DNA from 2 places in the Janthinobacterium sp. BCJ23 genome. Region 2 is predicted to be linked to the other one. Evidence: riboswitches for the same ligand, from Rfam matches in the RefSeq annotation. Region 2 holds a riboswitch; the other holds the start of a gene.

Region 1 (11,479 bases), on a different contig from region 2:
CGTTGTAGCAGCCGGCCGTGTTCGGCAAAATCGTGTACTGGTCCGGCGGCACGACATCGAGCAGGCTGGGCGCGTTCGGGTCCTGCCCGATATTCACGCGCCGGATCGCCACCGTGATGATCTGCGCCTCGGCCGCATCCGTCGCTTCGCGCGTCTGCGGTAAATCCTTGTACTTGCCGCTACCGACCAGCAAGCGCGATTGATACTGTTTGCCTGCGATGGTCAGCAGGTCGTTGTTATTACTGTTCATTGCTTTTTCCTTAGTTCAGCCGCCGCCGATGGCGCGGACTATTTCCACTTGATCCTGGGTTTGCAAGACCTGCCCCTGCCACGCCTTGCGCGGCACGACATTGCGGTTGACGGCCAGCGCCAGCGCCTGGTTTTCCAGCGACAGCGCGGCGATCAGTTGGTCCAGGGTTTGCCCCGGCGGCACCTGGTGCGGTGCGCCGTTGAGCGTGATGTTGATGAATGCAGGCATCACGCTCTCCCTCAGACTTTGCGGTACAGCTCGGCGCCGTTCTTGATGAATTCGATGGCCTTGATTTCCATGCCCTGCTTGAGCGCCTTGTCTTCCGCGATGCCCATGCCGGCCGCGTATTCGCGCACTTCCTGCGTGATCTTCATCGAGCAGAAATGGGGGCCGCACATGGAGCAGAAATGCGCCACCTTGGCCGAATCCTTGGGCAGGGTTTCATCGTGGAATTCACGCGCCTTGTCCGGGTCCAGGCCGATGTTGAACTGGTCATCCCAGCGGAATTCAAAGCGGGCTTTCGACAGCGCGTTGTCGCGGATTTGCGCGCCCGGATGGCCCTTGGCCAGGTCGGCCGCGTGCGCCGCAATCTTGTACGTGATGATGCCGTCCTTGACGTCCGCCTTGTTGGGCAGGCCCAGGTGTTCCTTCGGCGTCACGTAGCACAACATGGCCGTGCCATACCAGCCGATCATGGCAGCGCCAATGCCGGACGTGATGTGGTCGTAGCCGGGCGCGATATCGGTCGTCAATGGCCCCAAGGTATAGAACGGCGCTTCGCCGCACTGTTCCAGCTGCAAGTCCATGTTTTCCTTGATCAGCTGCATCGGTACGTGGCCAGGCCCCTCGATCATCACTTGCACGTCGTGCTTCCAGGCGACTTGCGTCAGCTCACCCAGGGTTTTCAGTTCGCCCAGCTGCGCCTCGTCGTTGGCATCGTAGATGGAGCCGGGACGCAAGCCGTCGCCCAGCGAGAACGACACGTCGTACGCTTTCATGATTTCGCAAATCTCTTCGAAATGCGTGTACAGGAATGATTCCTGGTGGTGTGCCAGACACCATTTCGCCATGATGGAGCCGCCGCGCGAGACGATGCCCGTCAGGCGCTTGGCTGTCATCGGCACATAGCGCAGCAGCACGCCCGCGTGGATGGTGAAGTAATCGACGCCCTGCTCGGCCTGCTCGATCAGGGTGTCGCGGAAGATTTCCCAAGTTAAATCTTCGGCCTTGCCATTGACCTTTTCCAGTGCCTGGTAGATGGGCACGGTGCCGATCGGCACGGGGCTGTTGCGCACGATCCATTCGCGCGTCTCGTGGATGTGCTTGCCGGTCGACAGATCCATCACGTTATCGCCGCCCCAGCGGATGGCCCAGGTCATCTTTTCCACTTCCTCGCCGATCGACGAGGTGACGGCCGAGTTGCCAATATTCGCGTTGATTTTCACGAGGAAATTGCGGCCGATAATCATCGGCTCGACTTCCGGATGGTTGATGTTGGCGGGGATGATGGCGCGGCCGCGGGCAATTTCCTCGCGCACGAATTCCGGCGTGATCTCGGCCGGGATGCTGGCGCCAAACGACTGGCCCGGATGCTGGCGGCCCATCAGGTCGGCTAGGCGCTCGCCCATGGGACCGGACGCTTTCAGCTCACGCAAATATTCCTGGCGGCGCATGTTTTCGCGGATGGCCACGAATTCCATTTCCGGCGTGATGATGCCCTGGCGCGCGTAGTGCATTTGCGTCACGTTCTTGCCGGCGATGGCGCGGCGCGGCTTGCGGTGCAGGTTGAAACGCAGCTCGGCCAGCTTCGGGTCCGCCAGGCGGGCGATGCCGTAGTCGGAGGTCGGGCCCGGCAATTCTTCCGTATCGGCACGTTCGACGATCCACGGCAGGCGCGGCGTGTCGAGGCCCGAGCGGATGTCGATCTGCACGTCCGGGTCCGTGTACGGGCCGGAAGTGTCGTAGACGTAGATCGGCGGGTTCTTTTCGCCGCCGAACGACGCTTCCGTGTCGGACTGGCTGATCTCGCGCATGGGCACGCGGATGTCGGGGCGGCTGCCTTCAACATAGATCTTGCGCGAATTGGGCAGTGGCGCGATGGCGGCTTCGTCGACCGTGGCGGTGGCGGAGAGGAATTTCGGGTTGGCGTTCATTTTGGCTCCTTGGCTAGACTATTTTTAAGCCTGGAGCCAGCTAAGGAGGTTCGGCTGCGCGCACGCGGAAAAGCGGGGTGCGTTCATCCTAAAGCTTCCCTTCGCTGGCATTATCCAGATCAGGTTCGGAGGGTATTTCTCACCCGCGCTTGCACTGTGTTTCCACAGCGAAAGGCAGGACCCCTAGCGTTTGCCGCCTTGCGGCAGCGAGCCAATTATACGCGGTTCACGCCGCGCGGCCAGATGATTTCTTGCAGGTGTCGTCTTTGTACATCGCTCTACTTCTTCTTACCCCAGCGCCAGCTGGTCGGTTCACCCTTCAGCTGGCAGATGAAAATGAGCACGGCAACGATGGCCACTTCATAGACGATGTAGCCCACGAGCATGGTCTGCGGCGGGAACAGGAAAGCGCCGCAGGCGAACAGCGCCAGCGCGGCCAGGAACACCAGCCAGCCCTGCCACGTGATGGGCAAGCCCCAGCCCCAGCCATAGGTCTTGGCGGGGAACCAGTATTGCGGCGTTGATTTGTCAGTCATGATTTTTCCTGGTCAGTATCGATAGCACCCAGTATAAATCAGGCAATGCGATGGCGCTCCGTGACATCGAGGCCGATGCCGCGGTAGCCGATGAAGCGGCTGCCATTGTCGAACATCGGTTCGCCGCTCACCTGCAGGTACTGCGTGCTGCCGTCGAGGTTGGCGCGGCTGTAGATGAAATCGAGAAATGGTTCGCGCGCGGCAATTTTTGCGTCGAGCAGCGCTCGTTCGGTGGCGTTCCAGCGCTGCGGCTCTTGCTCGCTGCCGATGCCCAGCATTTCAGCCACGGGGCCGGAAAAGCGCGTCAGATTGCCCTGCGCATCCTGTTCCCAGTACCAGTCGGACGACAGTTCCGTGAAGCGCTGGAAGCGCGCTTCGCTTTCGCGCAGTTCCGCCGTGCGCTCTTCCACCATCTGTTCCAGCGACTTGTTGTATTCGGCCAGCTTCTGGTACAGCAGGCGCACTTCCAGCATGTTGTGGATGCGCGTCTTGACTTCCACCAGATCGAACGGCTTGCTGACGAAGTCCTTGGCGCCCGCCTGCAGCGCGCGCAGCTTGTGGCCGGGCTGGGCCGTGATCACCAGCACGGGCAGATAGCTGCCCGCCTCGATGTCGCGCAAGCCTTCCATGACCTCGAAGCCATCCATTTCCGGCATCTGCAGGTCGAGCAGGATCAGGTCGTAGCGGTGCTGCTGGTGCAGCGCACGCACGGCTTGCGGGTCCATGGTGGACGTGATGCGCGTATAGCCGGCATTGCGCAGCACCTGTTCCAGCAGCATGACGTTCGCCTCCTGGTCATCTACGATGAGGATGCTGGCGTTCAAAATCTCGGTGGCTTGAAGCATGGCGGTATTCCTAAAAATAAATGCTGAATTAGCGTATTGCGTGAATGTCGTCGGCCAGGCCGTGCGCGGCCGCATGGTGCAGGGCCACGTCGAGCGCATCCATGAATTCGACGACCTTGATCGGCTTGGTCAGGTAGCGGAAGAAGCCCGCTTCCAGGCCCTTCTCGATGTCGCGCGGCACGGCGTTGGCCGACAGGGCCATCACGGGAATATGGCTCGTCAGCGGATCGTCATGCAGGATATGCAGGGCGCCAAAGCCGCTGATGCCGGGCAGGTTGATGTCCATCAAGATCACGTCCGGCTGATACGTGCGCGCCAGGTCGATGCCCAGGTGCGCATCGATGGCCGTGAGCAACTTCAAATCGCTGCGGCGGGCGATCAATTGCTCCACCAGCGCCAGGTTGGCGGGATTGTCTTCCACGTACAGCAAGGTGCGCTGGCTTTCCTGCGGCTCCTGCACCTGTGGCAACGCGTCGCCGTCGCCCAGCACCAGGGCTGGCGCGCTGCTGGAAGCCAGCTCGAACCAGAACGTGGTGCCCACGCCGACCGTGCTGTCGACGCCGATGGTGCCGCCCATCAATTCGATCAGCTGCTTGGTGACGACGAGGCCGATGCCCGTGCCCTCTTCCGTGCTGTTTTCCTGTCCCAGGCGGTTGAATGGCTGGAACAGCTGGGCTACCTGGCCCGCGTCGAGGCCGGCGCCGCTGTCGCGCACGCTGACCCGTACCTTGGCGCCGCGCTGGCTGCAATCGACGGTGACGGTGCCGCCGCCCTGGTTGTACTTGATGGCGTTCGACAGCAGGTTGACCATCACCTGTTTCACGCGTGTGCGGTCCGCATGCACATAGAAGGCCTGGCCGCAGCGGGGGAAATGCATGCGGATGCCGCGCTTTTCCGCCTGCGGCGCAATCATCGCCTGGCAATCCTGCAGCACGTCAAGCAGCGACATCGCTTCCTGCGACAAGGTGACCTTGCCCGATTCGATCATGGCCAGGTCGAGAATTTCATTGATCAGACGCAGCAGATACCAGCCGCCCTTGAGTATCTGCTCGATCGAGCGCTGCTGCGGCACGGTGGGCGGCGGCACGTCGGACGCCATCAGCTGTGCAAAGCCCAGCACGGCGTTCAGCGGCGTACGCAATTCGTGGCTCATGCTCGACAGGAATTCGGACTTGGCGCGGTTGGCCTTTTCCGCCACCAGGCGTGCCTTCTTCAACTCCGCATTGTTGGTCTCGACCAGCGAGCGCGTGTACGCCTGCTGTTCGCGCAGGCGCTGGTCCAGCAAGGCCTGTTCCGCCTCGACCTGCTTGCGCACCGTGTTGTCCGTGCCGATCAGCAAGTAGCCAATGACCTTGCTTTGCGCATCGCGCAAGGCCGTCACGGAAACAATGGCGGGGAAGCGGCTGCCATCTTTGCGGATGTAGGTCAGTTCATAGATGTCTTCGATGCCGCGCGTGGCCTTGAACACGAGCGCTTCCACGCCGGGCGTGATGACGGTGTCGAGTTCGGCACTGAGGGCGGCGGCGCGCGCAACGATTTCCTGCGCATCAGAAATACCGGCCGGCGTCAGCTTGTCGACCACGTCGCTCGCCGCATAGCCCAGCATGCGTTCTGCGCCCACGTTGAAAATCTGGATCACGCCCTGCGCATCGGTGGCGATGCATGAGAAATTGGCGCTGTTGAAAATCGCATCCTGCAAGGCGCCCGCCTTGAGCAACTGACGCGGCAGGCTGGCCGCCACCGTGCGGCGGTACAGCGCCACGAGCAGCATCAGCAGCAAGAAGACCAGCGCGTCGATGACGCAGGCCGTTTCGAACGGCGCGCGCCAGGCCAGCAGGCCGATGGCCAGCAGCACGATGGCGCTGAACGAAAACGCCAGCGCCATGGGCCAGCGCGATGGTGCGCGCGGGGGAATGTTTTCAACAGATTGCATGGGGTAGCCCGGACTGTGACAACGATAAAAGAGAGGATGCGGTGTTCAGCGCGCCTGGCGCTGGCGCACATCCGACAGCAGGCGCGTGAATTCCTTCTTCACCACGCCATAGCATTCGCACACGTGGCCTTCGAGACCGGCGCGGTCCAGCACGGAAATATGGCCACGCCGGTAGCTGATGAAGCCGCGCGTCTGCAAACGCCCGGCCGCTTCCGTCACGCCTTCGCGGCGCACGCCCAGCATGTTGGCAATCAACTCCTGTGTCATGGTCAGCTCGCGGTTCGGCAGGCGGTCCATGGTCAGCAGCAGCCAGCGACACAGCTGCTGTTCCACCGTATGGTGGCGGTTGCACACGGCCGTCTGCGACATTTGCGTGATCAGCGCTTGCGTATAGCGCAGCAGCAAGCGCATGACGGGGCCGGCGCGGTCGAATTCTTCCATCAGCAAATGCGCCTTCAGCCGGTAGCCGACGCCGCCCGTCTGCACGACGGCGCGGCTCGGCGTCGAATTGCCGCCCATGAACAGCGACACGCCCACGACGCCCTCATTGCCGACGCCGGCAATTTCCGACGAACCGCCGTTTTCCAGCAGGTAGTGAATGGAAACGATGGCCGTGGTGGGGAAATACACATGCTGCAGCTTGTCGCCCGAATCGTAGATCACGTCACCGAGCAGCATCGGCACTTGCTCCAGGTGGGGGGCCAGGCGCGCGAAATCGGCGTCGAGCATGGCGGCGAGCAAATGGTTTTGATTCGGGTTGTGCAGCTGGGCATGCGGACTCGACATGGGCAGGTTTCCTGTTTTCCAGTCGTCAGCTAGGGGATCGATGAAAGGCGTCCGAACGAGGGGCGCCATGTGGTGCAGCGTAACACAGCGCTGGCACAGTGACCCGACTATATTTCTTGTCGGCATTGCCGTCCGTTCGGTAGCGAACGGACGGCATTTCGCCGTGCACCCTACAGTCAGTCACTGCCCGGCCTGCCTGATCATGGATCGGCACCGGCGCTGCCACGGGACCACCATGCAATCATTCTTCAAACGCATCTCCATTTCCGTTTCCACCTCGGCCCTGCTCACGCTCGCGTTCGGACTGTGCCTGACGGCCCTGTGCTACGCCTCGGCGCGCCAGATCGAGGCGGAAAGCGCCCGGCTGCTGCTGCAGTACCACGCCAGCGGACACACCTTGGGCGCCGCCCTGCTGCCGGCCAAAGGCATGGGCCTGGACGCCAGCCATCGCGGCTCGCTGTATGTGCTGCTCGGTGGAATGCTGTCGAGCCTGCTGGCGGCCGCATACGTGTATCAGCTGGTCTCGCGCAATTCCGTGATTGCCCGCATCACGGGCGAACGCACGGCGGCGCTGCAGTTTGCCAATTTGCGCCTGTCCGAAGACATCGCCGCGCGCATGCACAATGAAAAGTCGCTGCGTTTGCGCGAACGCATCATCGAAGTGTCGGCCAACGCCATCATCCTGTGCAGCGCCGACGCGCCAGGCTACCTGATCGAGTACGTCAACCCCGCCTTCGAGCGCATTACCGGCTATGCGGCCGGCGAAGTCATCGGCCAGCGCCTGGAAGACTTGCAGGGCCCGGAACAGGGCCGGCAAGACATGCACGCCATTACGTCGGCCCTGCGCGAACAGCGCGAAGGCAAGGCTATCGTGCGCAATTTCCGCAAGGATGGCAGCTGCTACTGGAGCGAGCTGTTCGTCGCGCCCGTGCGCGACGATGGCGATGGCCCCGTCAGCCACTTTGTCGTGGCGCAATACGACATCAGCAGCGTCATGCGTTTCGAACAGGAACTGGAATTCCAGGCCAGGCACGACATCCTGACGGGCCTGGCCAACCGGGCCTTGCTGCGCGAACGGCTGGAACAGGCGATGGCCGTGACGCGGCGCAGCGGCCTGCCCCTGTGGGTGGTCTTCATCGACCTCGACCGCTTTAAATTCGTCAACGATACCCTGGGCCACGACGCGGGCGACCTGGTGCTGAAAAACGTGGCCGAGCGCCTGCGCGACGCCACGCGCGAAGTCGACACGGTGGCGCGCCTGGGCGGCGACGAATTCGTGCTGCTGCTGCCCCAGCATGGCAATGGCGAACCGGGCGCCGCCATCCTGCAGCGCATCCAGGATGCCGTGGCGCAGCCGCTGCAACTGGGCGAATATGAATTTTTTCTCAGCTGCTGCATGGGCGTGGCCGTGTATCCCGACGACGGCCAGAATGCCGACACCCTGATCAAGCATGCCGACATCGCCATGTACCGCGCCAAGGAACAGGGACGGGGCCACTGGCAATTCTATGCCTCGGGCATGAATGCGGGCACCCTGGAGCGGCTGGGACTGGAGAGCGAATTGCGCCACGCGCTGGAGCGAGGGCAGTTCCACCTCGAATACCAGCCCCAGCTGGATCTGGCCAGCGGCACGGTGGTGGGCATGGAAGCGCTGCTGCGCTGGCAACATCCGCAACTGGGGCGTATTCCACCTGCCAGCTTCATCGGCCTGGCCGAGGAAATGGGCTTGATCACGCCCATCGGCGACTGGGTGCTGCGCACGGCATGCGCCCAGGCGCGCGCGTGGCAACTGGCCGGCCATGGCCCGCTGCGCCTGGCCGTCAACCTGTCGGCGCGGCAATTCAAGCAAAAGAATTTGCTGCACGCGGTGGCGCAGGTGCTGGCGGACACGGGACTCGATGCGGCCCATCTGGAACTGGAATTGACGGAAAGCATGGTCATGCATGACGTGGAGCAAGCCACGGCCATCATGGCCAAACTGAAGGCGCTGGGCGTGCAATTGTCGATCGACGACTTCGGTACCGGTTATTCCAGTCTGGCCTACCTGCGCCACTTCCCCATCGACGTGCTGAAAATCGACAAAACCTTCGTCAGCGACATCACGCACAGCATGGACGACGCGGCCATCGTGCGCGCCATCATTTCGCTGGCGCACAGCCTGCGCCTGAAAGTCATCGCCGAAGGCGTGGAAACGGAACAGCAGCTGGCCTTCCTGCGCCAGCACGGCTGCGACCAGATGCAGGGCTACCTGTTCAGCCGCCCGCTGGCTGCCGCCGCCTTCGAGACACTGCTGCTCGAAGGCAGCATGCTGCCCGCTTAGCGCAAAGGTTTAAAAAGCGTGGCGCAGACCGACGTTGAAGGCGCGGTTGCCCGTGCCCACTTCCGTGGCATTGCCCACCATGTAGGCGGCGTCGTTGCGGTTGCGAATATGCGCATAAGCAACATACACCTTGCTGCGCTTAGACAAGGCATACGTGGCGCCGATGGCCAGCTGCCGCGCATCGCGGTTGGCAGCGTCGCGGTCATCCTTGTGCACGTACGAGGCCAGCAAGGTCGTCGCGCCCAGCGGCACGGACACGCCGACGATGGCGTCGCGGCTGTCCGTCGACTGGGCCGGCGCCTGTGCCGCGCCATACGGGTTTTCCCCGAAGAACATGGTGCTGCCGTCGCCCGTGTTGCGGCCATAACCGGCAAACGCGGTGGCCACGCCGAAGTTGTAGTTACCGGCCAAAATCGTGTTGTTCACGTCGGCCTTGCCCGGCTCGCCGGCACGGCTCTGGCGCGCCAGGCGCAAGGTCAAGGGACCGTTGACATAGCCGAGGGCCAGGCCCAGCGAGCGCTGGTCGGCCGCCACACCCGTGTGTTCGCCAAAGCCGTACATGACGGTGGCCGTCACGCCGCGCATTTCAGGCGAGGTGTAGCGCACGGTATTGTCGATGCGCGTGGCCGAATAACCGGCCAGGTTGGTTGCCGCGCCGGCAAAGCCGCCTTCGAACGGGTCGGCCACGTCGGTCAAGGCCTGGCTTTGCAGGTTGTACTGGCGCCCCACGGTCAGCATGCCCAGCGGGCTGTCGATGCCGACAAACGCCTGGCGGCCGAACAGTTGCCCCGCCTGGTCGGAGCGGCCCGTGTCGCTCAGGACACCCGCTTCCAGCGTGAACACGGCTTGCAAGCCATTGCCCAGGGACTCGGTGCCGCGCAAGCCCAGGCGCGAGCCAGCCGATATGCCGCTGGTGAGCTTGCTGATGCCGCCTTCCTGCACCAGGCCGGCGTCCATCAATCCATACATGGTGACTGAAGACGGATCAACTGACGACTGGGCGTGGGCGGCAGGCAAGGCCCCCAGGGTGGCGAGTGCCATCGTGATCGAGATTTTTTTCATGCGGGTTTCCTTGTATAAGCGAAACCAGGAAAGCGCGCGGCCATGGCGCGGCCACAGGCGCCAAGGCGCGCTGGGGAGTGCCGTATCGAAAGACGACGGACCAGGCAGCAAGATTCCTGGCTAAGCTGTGGCGGCAGCGGCGTGCAATGAGCCGCGTTGATTCCGCCGTGAATGGTGCACCGCTGGCGGTGCGCGTGGCTCAGGCGCCCGGCCCGAAGGGGACGCTCTGAAAGTGGCTGGCATCGCAGATGCGCTGGCCGTGAGACGCGGACGAGTGTTGGATATGAAACGTTGATACAACCGCGTCTGCTGGCGCCGTCCGCAAGGATGGGGCAGGAGGCGCCGAGGCCGGCATTATAGCATCGGCAGCACCTCTACCCCCCGTTCTGTTGCAGGAAAACGACTCGCCAGGCCGCCAAACACGGCCATATGGCCGCGTTTACTTCACCTTGTCGTATGACAGCATTTGCCCATCGCGATCCCAGGCCAGTGTGTCATCCCCGATGCCGATGACGGCGTTAAAGTCCCGCATGCCCGAGCGCGGCGGATACAGCGCAAAGCGCAACAGGCCTTGCCGGGCCGGCAGCGCCACCGTGGCAAAGCCCGCTTCCGGATGGGACAGAGCCAGATGGCGCAGCGGCCCGGCAAACGGCACCTGCCACGGCTGCGTGCCGCTGACGCCTTTGGCAAACGCGGGCGCATCGCCGAGCGCCGCCAGGCCGATATCGGGCACGGCCTCGTTGCGATATTCGACGATGATGCGGGCCGGGCCCGTGGTGGCGTCGCCGGGCCGAGGCGGCAACAGCGCAAACGGTGCATCGGGCGACTTCCCATCGCCCTGCAGCAGCAGCTCGCCATCCAGCACCGACCAGCGTCCCTGCGCCGCTTGCTCATCGGCGCCGTACACCATCTGGTAACTGAAACGCCCGTCGGCGCGCAGCACGATCTGCGACGCGACCTCGGTCCGGCGCCCCATGGTGTAGCGTCCCGGCAAGCGCTGTTGCAGCGCCAGGTCGGCAGCCTTGTCCTTGTGTGCGGGTGCAGCCGCAACCTGCGCAGGCGGCACCCGCCAGCCGCCGGCCGCCAGGATGGCCAGCATGTCGGCGCGTCCCGCGGCGCGCAGCACGCTCCAGTCCTGCGGCGCGAGTTGCCGCAGGCCGCCAGCCAGGCGCGGCAGGCGCGCAGCGAAGCGCTGGCCCAGCCAGCCGGCCAGGATCAGCCCCGGTTCCTCGGCAAAGGCGGTGATCAGGCGCGGCGCCATGGCGTGCGCGCACTGTGGCGGCGCGCTGGAAAATCCATGCTTGAGCAGCAAGTCCCAATACGCATCGGACGCGTTCATGACGATATCGATCAGGTTCGGCGTGTCCGGCAGGCAGACCTTGTCCAGCGACAGCGTCCAGTCGCGCGTGACGAGCGCCAGCATATCGGTATTGAGACTGGCAGCGGCCAGGTCCAGTGCGCCACCCCATGGGTGCTCCGTGCCGTCATCGATCCGCGCGCCGCGCGCGAGGAACAGGCGCACGGCCTCGGTATTGCCATTGAGAATAGCCTGCTCCAGCGCGCTCTTCTGATTGGCGCCGCGCCAGTTCGGATC
Region 2 (11,479 bases):
GGCGTTGCCCGTGCCCGACTGCTGGCTGTTCAGGGCCGTCACGGAGGCGCCCAGGCTCAGCTTGGACGATGTCTTGCCCTGGGCCGACAATTCCAGGCCACGGTGCTGTGCCTGGCCTTCGCGCACGAAGTAGCCTGCGGCATTCTGGAATTCCAGGCCCTTGCGGATCTGGAACAGGCTGGCCGCGACCATGAAGTCCGGCGTCACATCCATCTTCGCGCCAAGCTCGATCTGCTTGGAGCGGCTGGGCGTGAGTTCTTCGTTGGCATTCATCGCCTTGCGGTCGGCCGTGCCGCCATGTTCCATGCCTTGCGAATAGGCCGCATACACGGAGACATTGTCGAGCGGGGTGTAGACGAGCGAGACGTTCGGCAGCAGGAAATCGTGCTTGGCGCGGATTTCCTTGTCGGCCTTCAGTACATACTGGTAGCCGTCGACGTCGATATGGCGCAAGCCGCCATGCAGCTTCCAGTTCGGTGCCAGGCTGACGATATCCTGCACGAAGACGGAGTTTTCCGTGTCCTTGCGCACCAGGCGTACGGGGCCTTGCACACCGGTCGACATGGCGACGATCTGCGGGTGGTAGATGTTGCTTACGCCAGCCCAGTCATACACGTACAGGCCCGCGCGGTCCTTGCGGCGGAAGGTCGAGACGCCGGCCGTGAATTCATGGCGCAGGGAGCCGGTGGCGAACTTGCCCTGGATCATGGCTTGCGCGCTCAGCGGCTTTTTCGTCTCGCCCAGGCTGCGGTAGTCATACACGTCGTAGTCGCCATTGCCGCAGAAGCCAGGGTACAGCTCCTGTCCGCTGCAGCCGTACGGGAAGGCCGTGTAGTCGTCGCGCTTGAACGAGTGCTGGTTGGCCGACAGGGTGGCGCGCCAGTCGTCATTGAACGCGTACTGGAAGCGCAGGCCGATATTGCTCGTGACGGTTTCCACAGGGCGCGTCCACGGCTGCAGGTTGAGCATGGCGTCGGCGCTGATGCCGGTCGGCAAGGTCGTGTTATTCAGCAGCTGGAAGCCGGGCGCCGTCGCCTGCGCCTTGTCCTGGTAGTCGGCATCGAGTTGCAGCAGGGCTTGCGGCGAAATCTGCCAGTCGAAGGCGCCGGAAATGAATTTGCGGTTGCCGTCCGCGCCCTTGATGTAGGAGCGCAGGCGCTCGGCCGCCACGTTGACCCGGTAGCCGAAGCGCGTGTCTTCCAGGCGGCCGCCCAGGTCGATGGCGCCGTACAGGGTGCCGCGCTCGCGCGTTTCCACGGTGACGGTGCGCAGCGGTGCGGCGGTGGGGCGCTTGACGATGAAGTCGATCACGCCGCCCGGCGCGGCCACGCCAGCCTGCAAGCCTGCCAGGCCCTTCAGTACTTCGATGCGTTCTTTGTTTTCCAGCGGAATTTGCGTGTCGCCAGGAATGGCCACGCCATCCTTGCGGTAGCTGGAATTGTTGTCGAGCTTGAAGCCGCGGATGGAAAACTGTTCTGCATAGCCGACAGCGTTGTAGGCGTCGTTGATGCTGGCGTCGAGCTTGACGGCATCGCTGAGATTGCGGATCTGCAAGTCCTGCATGTCTTTCTGCGAAATGACGGTGACGGAAGCCGGCGTCTGCAGCAGCGGCGCGTCGGAAAAACCACCGACGGAGGCGCGCTTGACGGCGGGCGCCTTGCTGGCCGTGACGACGACTTCGGCCATGCTCTGGGCCTGCGGGTCGGCGGCTTCGGCGGCGTCATTCGCGGCAAAGGCCGGTGCGGCAAACGCGTGCAGGATCGCCAGGGTCAAAACAGAAACGGATAAATTCGGTGTGGACATAGATTGCTCGTGGTTCAAGCCGTCTCTGTAAGGAGCACGGCAGGCTGCTTGTTCGGCTGGCGCCAACGCAGGAGCTATCAAAGGAGGGAGGTACTTTGCGCTTTCCTTCGCTGGCATTATCCAGATCAGGTACGAAGGGTATCTCTCACCCGGATGACTGCTCCAGGACCCCTAGCGAAACGACAGCTTAGCATGAAGCACGGCCAGCTGTCCCACCCTGCTGACCGTTTTACAACAGTGTGGTGCGATCTACAGGCTCAGTTCCAGCACCTTGCGGCTGATGGCGGGCGTGATTTCACGCTGTTCGCCCAGCGCCGTCATGCCGTGCGCTTCCAGGGCGGACACGACGGCGTCCACGCTGGCGTGGTTCAGGCCATAGTCGGCCAGGCGCGTCTTGACGCCCATGTGGCGGAAGAAGAATTCCGTGCGCGCGATGGCCGCCTCGATGCGGCCATCTTCGTCGCCGCCGTCCAGGCCCCAGACGCGGGCCGCGTACTGCAGCAGCTTGGCGCGCTTGGCTTGCTTGCGCACGCGCAGCATGCTGGGCAGGATGATGGCCAAGGTTTGCGCATGATCGAGCTCGTACAAGGCCGTCAATTCGTGGCCGATGGCGTGCGTGGACCAGTCCTGCGGCACGCCCACGCCGATCAGGCCGTTCAAGGCCAGGGTGGCGCTCCACATCACGTTGGCGCGCACGTCGTAGTCATCCGGATGCGACAGCGCCTTCGGGCCTTCCTCGATCAGGGTCAGCAGGATGCCTTCGGCAAAGCGGTCCTGCACGGAGGCGTTCACAGGGTAGGTCAGGTATTGCTCCATCACATGCGCGAACGCGTCGACGACGCCATTGCCTACCTGGCGCAGCGGCAAGGTGAACGTTTTCGACGGGTCCAGCACGGAGAATTTCGGATACACCTTGCGGCTCATGAACGAGCGCTTTTCCTGCGTGGCCTTGCGCGTGATCACGGCCGAGCCATTCATTTCGGACCCCGTGGCCGGCAAAGTCAATACGGTGCCGAAGGGCAGGGCGGCCTCGACGATCTTGCCGCCCTTGGCCAGGATGTCCCACGCCTCACCCTCATGCAGGGCAGCCGCGGCGATGAACTTGGTGCCATCGACCACAGAGCCGCCGCCGACGGCCAGCAGGAAATCGATGCGCTCGCTTTTCACGAGGGCCACGGCCTGCATCAGGGTTTCATAGCTGGGATTGGGTTCGATGCCGGCAAACTCCATCATCGTATGCCCGGCCAGCGCCGCCTTGACTTCATCATAGACGCCGTTCTGCTTGATGCTGCCGCCGCCATACGTCATGAGCACTCTGGCCTGGGGCGGGATCAGTGCCGTGATGGCGGCGATCTGGCCCTGGCCGAAGAGGATTTGCGTCGGATTGTAAAAGTCGAAATTGAACATGGGGCTCCTGCCGCTGAGGTTTAGGCTGTTGCTGAGCCATGATTATGGCCGAACGGGTGGAAACGTGTCGTGGACGCTTGAGCTTTTCGCCCGCGCGGTGGAGAATGCAGCCGATGTCACCACCACGCGAAAAGGAATGCGCATGACCACCGTCCCACTGGAAGAATCCGGCCTGCCGGCCACCGCGCTCGACATGCACCGCGCCATCGGCGCCACCATCGCCGCGCTGCAGGCGCTGGACTTGAATAGCCAGCGTTTCGAGGCGTGCACGGACCCGGAACTGCGCCGCGTGCTCGCGCATGCGGGCGACACGAGCCGCAAGGAAGCGGCCATGCTGCTCGAATGGATGCGCCGCCGCGATGCGCGCCTGGACACGGCCATGAAGGAAGCGCTGTTCAAGGCGGGGCCGATTGTTGCCCAGTATCACTATGACGAGAAAATATTGTAACTATTGGTTTGTTGTTGTGGCGTACCATGCGCCACTTTCGCATCGCTTCGCGTAGACTGTGCCCCTAATTAAATTTAACGCCGGACAGCAGCGGCTGTCCGGTGTATTACAGGGGGCTTTTAGAAATGAAATCATTACCATACCGAGAAGGCAGCTGGTTTGCCGTGCCCCTGCCGGGCGGCGGTTATGCCGTCGGCGTGGTGGCGCGCAGGGCGCCTGCCGGGCGCATCATGCTGGCGTATATGTTCGGGCCGAAGCGCGACAGCTTGCCCACGCTGGGCGAGCTGGAAGGCTTGCGGCCGGAACAGGCCGTGCGCCGCCTGCGCACGGGCGACATGGCCCTGCTCAACGAGCGCTGGCCCCTGCTGGGCGACAGTCCCCACTGGAACCGTGACGACTGGCCCATGCCGGCCTTTATCCGCCGCAACGAATCCTTGCAGCGCGCCTGGCGCGCCAGCTATGCGGATGCCGATCCTGCCAAGCTGAACCGCGAGGAATCGATTCCCTTCGATACGCCGGGCATGGAAAGCGATTCCCTGTACGGCTATGGGGCGACGGAATTGTTGATGAGTAAATTGCTGGCGCAGGAGCAGGCGTCGGCTTGATTGCTGCTGGGTGGCGGTGATGTTGGCGCAGCGTAGGTCGGATTACGCGGTTCCCGCTAATCCGACCTACCTCGCCCGCACCGCTGGCGCGATTATTTTTACGCCGCTGGCAAGCTGATTTGAAACGCCAGGCCGCCGCCTTCGCGGTTGCGCACCTGTAATTCAGCGCCGTGGCGCAGCAGCACGCGGTCGACGATGGCCAGGCCCAGGCCGGCGCCGTTGGCCTGCCCGCGCGCCGTGTCGAGGCGGGTGAACGGTTTCATCAGCTGCTCGATCTTTTCCGCCGGCACGCCCGTGCCGTGATCCTGCACCTCGATGATCACCTTTTTCGCGCCGTGGCTGGTGCGCACGTGGCAGGCGATGTCGATTTCCGTCATCTCGCTGCCAGGCGTCTTGCCATAGCGGCGCGCATTCTCGATCAGGTTGTTCAGCACGCGGCGCAAGTCGGTGGGGTTGCCCATCGCATGTGCGCCATCGGCGATGGTGGCGTTGATCTTCACGTCCGGCAGGCGCATCGCTTCGCGCGTCATGTCGTTGAGCAAGCCGCTGAGGTCGACGTCCGTAAAACTCGACGCTTCCGTCGGCTTGGCATAGTCGAGGAACTGGCCGATGATGGCGTCCATTTGCCCGATATCGGACTGGATGCCTTCGCGTGCCTCGTCCGACAGATTGGCCATTTCCACTTCCAGCTGCATGCGCGCCAGCGGCGTGCGCAAGTCATGCGAAATGCCGGCCAGAATCACGGCGCGGTCCGATTCCACCTGTTTCAAATCATCGACCATCTGGTTGAAGCTGCGGTTCGCCTCGATGATTTCGATCGGCCCCTTTTCTGGCAGCGGCGCCGGCTGCTTGCCCTTGGCGATGTCGCGCGCGGCCGCCGTCAGACGCGACAGCGGCAGGTTGATCAGGCTGGAAATGATGGCCGCGCCCAGCAGGGACAGCAGGGATACCAGGCTGGCCCAGCCCAGCCACTGGAAGCCCGTCAGGCCGCGCAGGCGCTCGCGGTCCAGCATCAGCCAGTATTCGTCGTCGTCGATCTTGAAGCTGACCCAGAAGCCGGCCACGCCATTGACACGCGCGGAAAAGCGCGTGTCCTTGCCCAGCTTGGCCTTCACCAGCGCCTCGATGTCGGGCATCAGGTAATTGTCGGGCGGCGGCTCGATGCGGTCGTCCTCTTCCAGCGAGAAGATGCGGATGCCTTCATTGCTGACGAGGTCGAACAGCAGCTCGCGCCGCAGCTCGGGAGCCGAGTGCGTCAATGCCGCATGCGTGATGGTGACGACGGAAATGATCTGGGCGGAAATCTGCTGCGCCTGCGGCTCGCGCTGGATGACGGAAATCATGCCGATCCAGGTGATCATGCTGACGGTGGTCAAGGTGCCGAGCAGCAAAAAGGTGCGCCAGAACAGGCCGCTTTTCAGCCGCGCCAGGCTGATATCGGGAACAAGCTTCATCATGCCTCGCCTGCGATCAGCGCGGCTGTCCGTCCGGGATGAAGACGTAGCCGAGACCCCACACGGTCTGGATGAACAGCGGGCTCGACGGGTCGGGTTCGATCAGTTTGCGCAAGCGCGAAATCTGCACGTCTAGGCTGCGGTCGAACACTTCATATTCGCGGCCGCGCGCCAGTTCCATCAGTTTTTCGCGCGACAGCGGTTGGCGCGCATGGCGGGCAAACACTTTCAGCACGGAAAATTCACCGGTCGTCAGCGGCACCGTTTCGCCATTCTTTTTCAGGGTACGCGTGCCCAGGTCCAGCACGAAGTCGCCGAACTCGAAGGTTTGCGGCGTTTCCGACGGCGCGCCCGGGATTTCATCGGGACCCTTGCGGCGCAGCACGGCGCCAATGCGGGCCACCAGTTCGCGCGGATTGAATGGTTTCGGCAGGTAGTCGTCGGCACCCATTTCCAGGCCCACGATGCGGTCCACGTCCTCGCCCTTGGCCGTCAGCATGATGATCGGCGTCTGGTCGCCCGCGCCGCGCAGGCGGCGGCAGATCGACAGGCCATCTTCACCGGGCAGCATCAGGTCGAGCACCAGCAAGTCGTAGCGTTCGCGCAGCCACAGCTTGTTCATGGCCGTCGCGCTCTCTGCCGTGAAGACATTGAAGCCCTGTTCGGTCAGGTAGCGCCGCAGCAGGTCGCGCAGGCGCACATCGTCATCGACCACCATGATTTTTGCCTGGTGGCCGTGGATCGATTGCGTTGTTGTATTGCTGCCGGTAGTGGAGGTTGTGGTCATTTAAGGTGTCGTGTTATCTTATATTAGTTGCTATAGTAACGCCTCGCGCGGCGTCGGCAAGGGGCTGTGGCGACCCATTACAAAGTGTTACAAACTTTACCCAATTACTCTTACTGCACCGTGTAAAGCATCATACACTGGGGCCACAGTGGAAATCAGCTTTAGTTTATACGGCATCGCGGAAGAGGAACTCAATGAATATCTTTACTAAAAAAATTCACGCCGCTCCCAGCGCAGCTATTGCCGCACGTACATCTGTGCTGTCCGCATTTGCCGTGTGTTCCGTGTTTGCCGCCAGCCTGGCGTCGGCACAAAACCAGCCGCCACCGCGCCGTGACGACCAGCAGCAAATGCAGGCCCAGCGGTATGAACAGGTACAGCGCAGCAACAGTAATGATACGCGACTGCGCGAGCAGCGTGACGCACGCAGTTTCGACACGCGCGCCGAAGAGCAGCGCCGCGCCAACGAAGGCGCCGACGCTTCGCGCCGCACGGGCCGCATGACGCCAGACGAACGCCGCGACCTGCGCCGCCAGATCAACGAAGTGGGCCAGGACATCTACTCGAATCCGCCGCGCCGCTAGGCACCATGCACCCCATCCGACAGGGCCATCTCGCAAGACATGGCCCTGTCTGCATTTGGCCGCCAACATTATTGCTGAGCCAGGCACACGGCGCCGCCCCGTGATATTGTTCTAACGCAATGAGGTAATTCTCTGACATTGTTGCTGGGGGAGGCAAGTGGTGAGCGACGACGACACACCGGTTCCGGATGCGGCCCCCGCAGGCGGCTTGCCGCTCGGCCTGCTCCAGCGCGACGAGGGAGTGTTCCTGGACCTGTCGCTGGCGCCGGCGCAGCTGCGCGCCGCCGTCGACCAGCTGTTCCAGTCGGGCCAGTTGCTGGCCGGCCTCGATTACGGTTTGTTCCTGCTGACCCTGTTTCACGCCCCTGTCCCCCGTGCCGCGCCCAAGGGCGATGCCTTGCTGCGCATTGCCGTGCGCGTGGCGCCGTTCCCGCCTCCGCGCCGCGCGCTGTACCAACAGGTCAAGATCCGTGGCGACAGCGCCGAGTTTTACTTTGAAACCTTGCTTGCGGACGCGGATGGCCAGGTGGCGGCGCGCCGCGAGTTTGACGAGCTGGTGGCCGATCTGTGGTGCAAGGGCGTGCACTACGGTATCGATAGCGTGGCCGTGCGCGCCATGCTCGCCAGCGGCAAGGCCGAGCGCATCACGGTGGCGCGGGTACTGCCGCCGCAGCCGGGCCGGGACGCCCAGCTGGTTGAAGTGTCGCAAGGCATCCACCGTGACGATGCGCCGCGCGAACGCTCCGATGGCCGCCTGGATTTGCTCAGCTTCAAGAACCGCTTTCCGCAGGTGAAAAAACATGCGCGCCTGCTGCGTCTGCTGCCCGGTACGGCCGGCTTGCCTGGCTACGACCTGGCCGGCAAGGCGCTGCCGCCGCCCGCGCCGCAGGAACTGGACCTGGCCACAGTGGCGGGGCCAGGCACGGCGGTCGAGCATTTCAGCGATGGCAATTTCCTCGTTGCCACCCAGGATGGCTATGTGAATGTCGATGAGCACGGCAAGATGGCGATCGAAAACAAGATCGTCAGCCGCGAAGGCGTCAGCAGCCGCACCACGGGCAATCTGAAGCTGCGCGCCGCCTACGAGGAGTACGGCGAAGTGCAGGAGCAGCGCCAGCTCGACGGCAGCGACATCACCATCCATGGCGACGTGTATGGCCATTTGCACTCGCATGGCGGGTTAATATGGTTGCACCGTAACCTGGTGGGTGGCACGGCCTTCAATGCGGATGGCGACGTGCGCGTCGAGGGCGTCGCTTCCGGTTCCGTGCTGCAGGCGCTGAGCGGCGAAGTACACGTGAAGCGCGCGGAAAGCTGCGTCATCGCCGGCACGCGCGTGGTGATCGACAGCGCCAGCAATTGCGAGATCATCGCCGACGAGGTCGTCATCGAGCTGGCCGAAGGCTGCGCCGTGGCGGCGCGCACCATCCGCATCGGCAGCGCAGGTCCCCGCAAGCAGGTGGAGATGCTGCTCTTTCCCCTCGTACCTGATTTGAGCGCCCTGGAACAAAAGATTGCGGAAAGCCAGGCGAAGGCGGCGCACTACCTGCAGGTGCAGCACAAGCGCCAGCAGGAAATCGATGCCATCGCGCAATTGCCCGAGGTGCGCAATTACCTGACCCTGGCGGGCCAGCTGCGGCGCGGCGAATTGCAGTTGCAGCCAGCGCAACAGCTGCAGTACGACAAACTGGCCGCGCGCATCGCTCCCGTCCTGAAAGAGGTGGCGCGGCTGCGCGTGGAGGTAAAACAGTCGGAAATCCTGCACGCGCAGATGCTGGCGCTGGTGGAACAAATGCGCCAGGAGCGGCAAGCGACGGCGGGCCAGTCGCGCTGCAGCCTGGGCCTGATCGATGGCGAGACGACGGTGCGCGCCCTAGTCGTGCCGCCAGGGCCGGCCAAGGTCTACGACCGGCCGCCGAAGGAGATCAAGGCCTTGCTGCGCAGCGCCACGCCGGCCACGCAGCCCGTATTCGCGGACAGCACGGGCAGCCTGGACTGGACTTACCAGCCACCACCGTAGCGTTTAATCCGTCACCTTGCCGCGTGATTGCTTGAGCACGCTGTGCGTGCTCTTGCTGTCGAGGCGGCGCCGTTGCGAACTGCGCGTGGGCTTGGTGGCGCGGCGCACGGCGGGCAGGAAGGTCACGCTGTCGATGATTTCCTGCAAGCGCCGCAACGCTTCTTCCTTGTTCTGCTCCTGGCTGCGCGATTGCTGCGCCTTGAGTACCAGCACGCCATCCTTGCTGATGCGGCTGTCGCGCAGGGCCAGCAGCCGTTCCTTGTACGCTTCCGGCAGCGACGAGGCGGCGATCGGAAAGCGCAAATGGATGGCGCTGGACACCTTGTTGACGTTCTGGCCGCCCGGGCCCTGGGCGCGGATGGCGGAAAATTCAACTTCAGCGGGGTTGACGAGGTGTTGCATGGCCTGCCTGTGGGGGAATGATGTGGGTATTGTAAGGGAAGATGGCTGCGCCGGCGCAATGCCGGGCGGCCAGCCGATGATGTCTTCCGGGAAAGTTGATGTTTCTCAACGCCGCTTGCGGCGATGCTGGTTAGCATGGGGCCAACGTTGCGCCACTGCGCATCCTGGCAGCGCTTACCGGATGAAAGGAACACCATGCAGCCCACGATCACGCCTGGCGCCGCAACCGCGCAATCCCTGACGCAGTACCTGAGCTTTCGGCTGGGCGGCCTGGAATACGGCCTCGATTACCGCCGCGTGCGGGAATTGCGTCCGCTGAAGGAACTCGACCGTTTTTCCTCGGAAGGGGAAGTGCTGCACAGCGTGGCCGTCTCGCGCGGCGTGATCATCCCCATCGTCGACATGCGCGCCGCGTTCGGCAGCGCCCACGGTGCGCCCGATCCGGCCACCGACGTGATCATCCTGCAGCTAAGCAATGGCGTGATGGGCATGGTGGTCGATGGCGTCACCGATATCGTCAGCCTGGCACCCGGCGACATCGCCGCCGTGCCTGGCCTAGGCGAGGCGGAAGCCGATTACCTGCTGGGCCTGGGCACGGTGGCGGGGCGCCGATTGATCCTCGTCGACATCGACCGCCTGATGGCGATCCGCAGCCCCAGCCCCATGCAGGCGGCATAAAAAAAGACGACCCTGGGGTCGTCTTTGTGTTTGGTGTTAGCCAAGTTTCTCTAACTGATCCTGCAAGTCCAGCCATTCCGCTTCCAGCTGCGCCAGGTCCTTGGTGAAGAAGGTCTGGTCGGCCAGCAGTTGCTTCAATTTCGCCTTGTTGGCCGCGTCATAGATGGTCGGCTCGCCCAGCTTGGCATCGGTTTCCGCCTTTTGCGCATTGCGCTTGGCGATCTGCTCTTCCTGGCGCTTGATCTTGTTTTCGATCGGCTTGCGCAAAGCGGCGGCTTTCTGGCGCTCTTCCGCTTCCTTGCGCTTGTCGCGCACGGGCGCGGCAGGGGCTGCTGCGGCAACGACGGGCGAGACCACGGGGAAGTCGGTCTTGTTGGCCTTGCCGGCGGCCGGCAGCACGTCCGTGCCTTTGCCCAGCTTGGTCTTGAACAGCCAGTCCTTGTAGTCATCGAGGTCGCCGTCGAACGGCTGCAGCTTGCCGTCGGCAACGATGATGAATTCGTCCGTGGTGGCGCGCAGCAAGTGGCGATCATGGGATACGACGACCAGCGTGCCTTCGAACTGGGCCAGCGCTTCCGTCAGCGCTTCGCGCGTTTCCAGATCCAGGTGATTGGTCGGTTCATCGAGCAGTAGCAGGTTAGGACGCTGCCAGACGATCAGGGCCAGCGCCAGACGGGCTTTTTCGCCGCCCGAGAACGGCGCGATCGAGGCGGTCACCATGTTGCCGGGGAAGTTGAAGCCGCCGAGGAAGTTGCGCAGTTCCTGCTCGCGCACGGTCGGGGCGATCTTCGCCAGATGCCACAGCGGCGATTCGTCATGGCGCAGCATTTCCACCTGGTGCTGGGCGAAGTAGCCGATGTTGAGGCCCTTGCCCATGGTGGCGTCGCCCGTCAACGGCATCAGTTCGCCGGCGATGGTCTTGATCAGGGTCGATTTGCCGGCGCCGTTCTGGCCCAGCAAGCCGATACGCTGGCCGATCTGCAGCGAAAACTTGATGCCGTTGACGATGGTTTTATGCGTGATCTCGCCCGTCGCTTCGTTTTCGATCTTGTAGCCCGCATCGACGTCTTCCATCACCAGCAGCGGGTTCGGCGCGCTCAGCGGCTCGCGGAATTCGAACGAGAATTCGGCGGCGGCGCGCAGCGGCGCCAGCTCTTCCATCTTCGCCAGCGCCTTCATGCGGCTTTGCGCCTGGCGGGCTTTCGACGCTTGCGCCTTGAAGCGGTTCACGAACGATTCCAGGTGGGCGCGCTTGCGCTGCTGCTTTTCCAGCGCGCCGGCGGCCAGGATC

What was found. Region 2 has a riboswitch for thiamine pyrophosphate ahead of AC54AG_RS20385 (TonB-dependent siderophore receptor). Riboswitches for the same ligand answer to the same signal wherever they lie in the genome.
Region 1: another riboswitch for thiamine pyrophosphate. It lies ahead of thiC (phosphomethylpyrimidine synthase ThiC); the one in region 2 lies ahead of AC54AG_RS20385 (TonB-dependent siderophore receptor).

Annotation. Positions count from the first base shown of each region.
Region 1 is NZ_JCAQAW010000012.1:108,821-120,299, reverse strand. It holds gene AC54AG_RS26990 (thiazole synthase) at 1-250, opposite strand, end outside; gene thiS (sulfur carrier protein ThiS) at 266-478, opposite strand; gene thiC (phosphomethylpyrimidine synthase ThiC) at 490-2,403, opposite strand; TPP riboswitch at 2,483-2,598, opposite strand; gene AC54AG_RS26975 (hypothetical protein) at 2,682-2,939, opposite strand; gene AC54AG_RS26970 (response regulator) at 2,978-3,784, opposite strand; gene AC54AG_RS26965 (hybrid sensor histidine kinase/response regulator) at 3,813-5,717, opposite strand; gene AC54AG_RS26960 (Crp/Fnr family transcriptional regulator) at 5,763-6,503, opposite strand; gene AC54AG_RS26955 (putative bifunctional diguanylate cyclase/phosphodiesterase) at 6,739-8,823, shown strand; gene AC54AG_RS26950 (porin) at 8,833-9,885, opposite strand; gene AC54AG_RS26945 (hypothetical protein) at 10,325-11,479, opposite strand, start outside.
Region 2 is NZ_JCAQAW010000007.1:23,618-35,096, reverse strand. It holds gene AC54AG_RS20385 (TonB-dependent siderophore receptor) at 1-1,803, opposite strand, end outside; TPP riboswitch at 1,889-1,986, opposite strand; gene AC54AG_RS20380 (iron-containing alcohol dehydrogenase) at 2,053-3,210, opposite strand; gene AC54AG_RS20375 (ferritin family protein) at 3,353-3,658, shown strand; gene AC54AG_RS20370 (Imm26 family immunity protein) at 3,784-4,263, shown strand; gene AC54AG_RS20365 (sensor histidine kinase family protein) at 4,362-5,720, opposite strand; gene ompR (osmolarity response regulator transcription factor OmpR) at 5,734-6,435, opposite strand; gene AC54AG_RS20355 (hypothetical protein) at 6,699-7,088, shown strand; gene AC54AG_RS20350 (flagellar assembly protein A) at 7,249-9,108, shown strand; gene arfB (alternative ribosome rescue aminoacyl-tRNA hydrolase ArfB) at 9,112-9,510, opposite strand; gene AC54AG_RS20340 (chemotaxis protein CheW) at 9,706-10,188, shown strand; gene AC54AG_RS20335 (ATP-binding cassette domain-containing protein) at 10,225-11,479, opposite strand, start outside.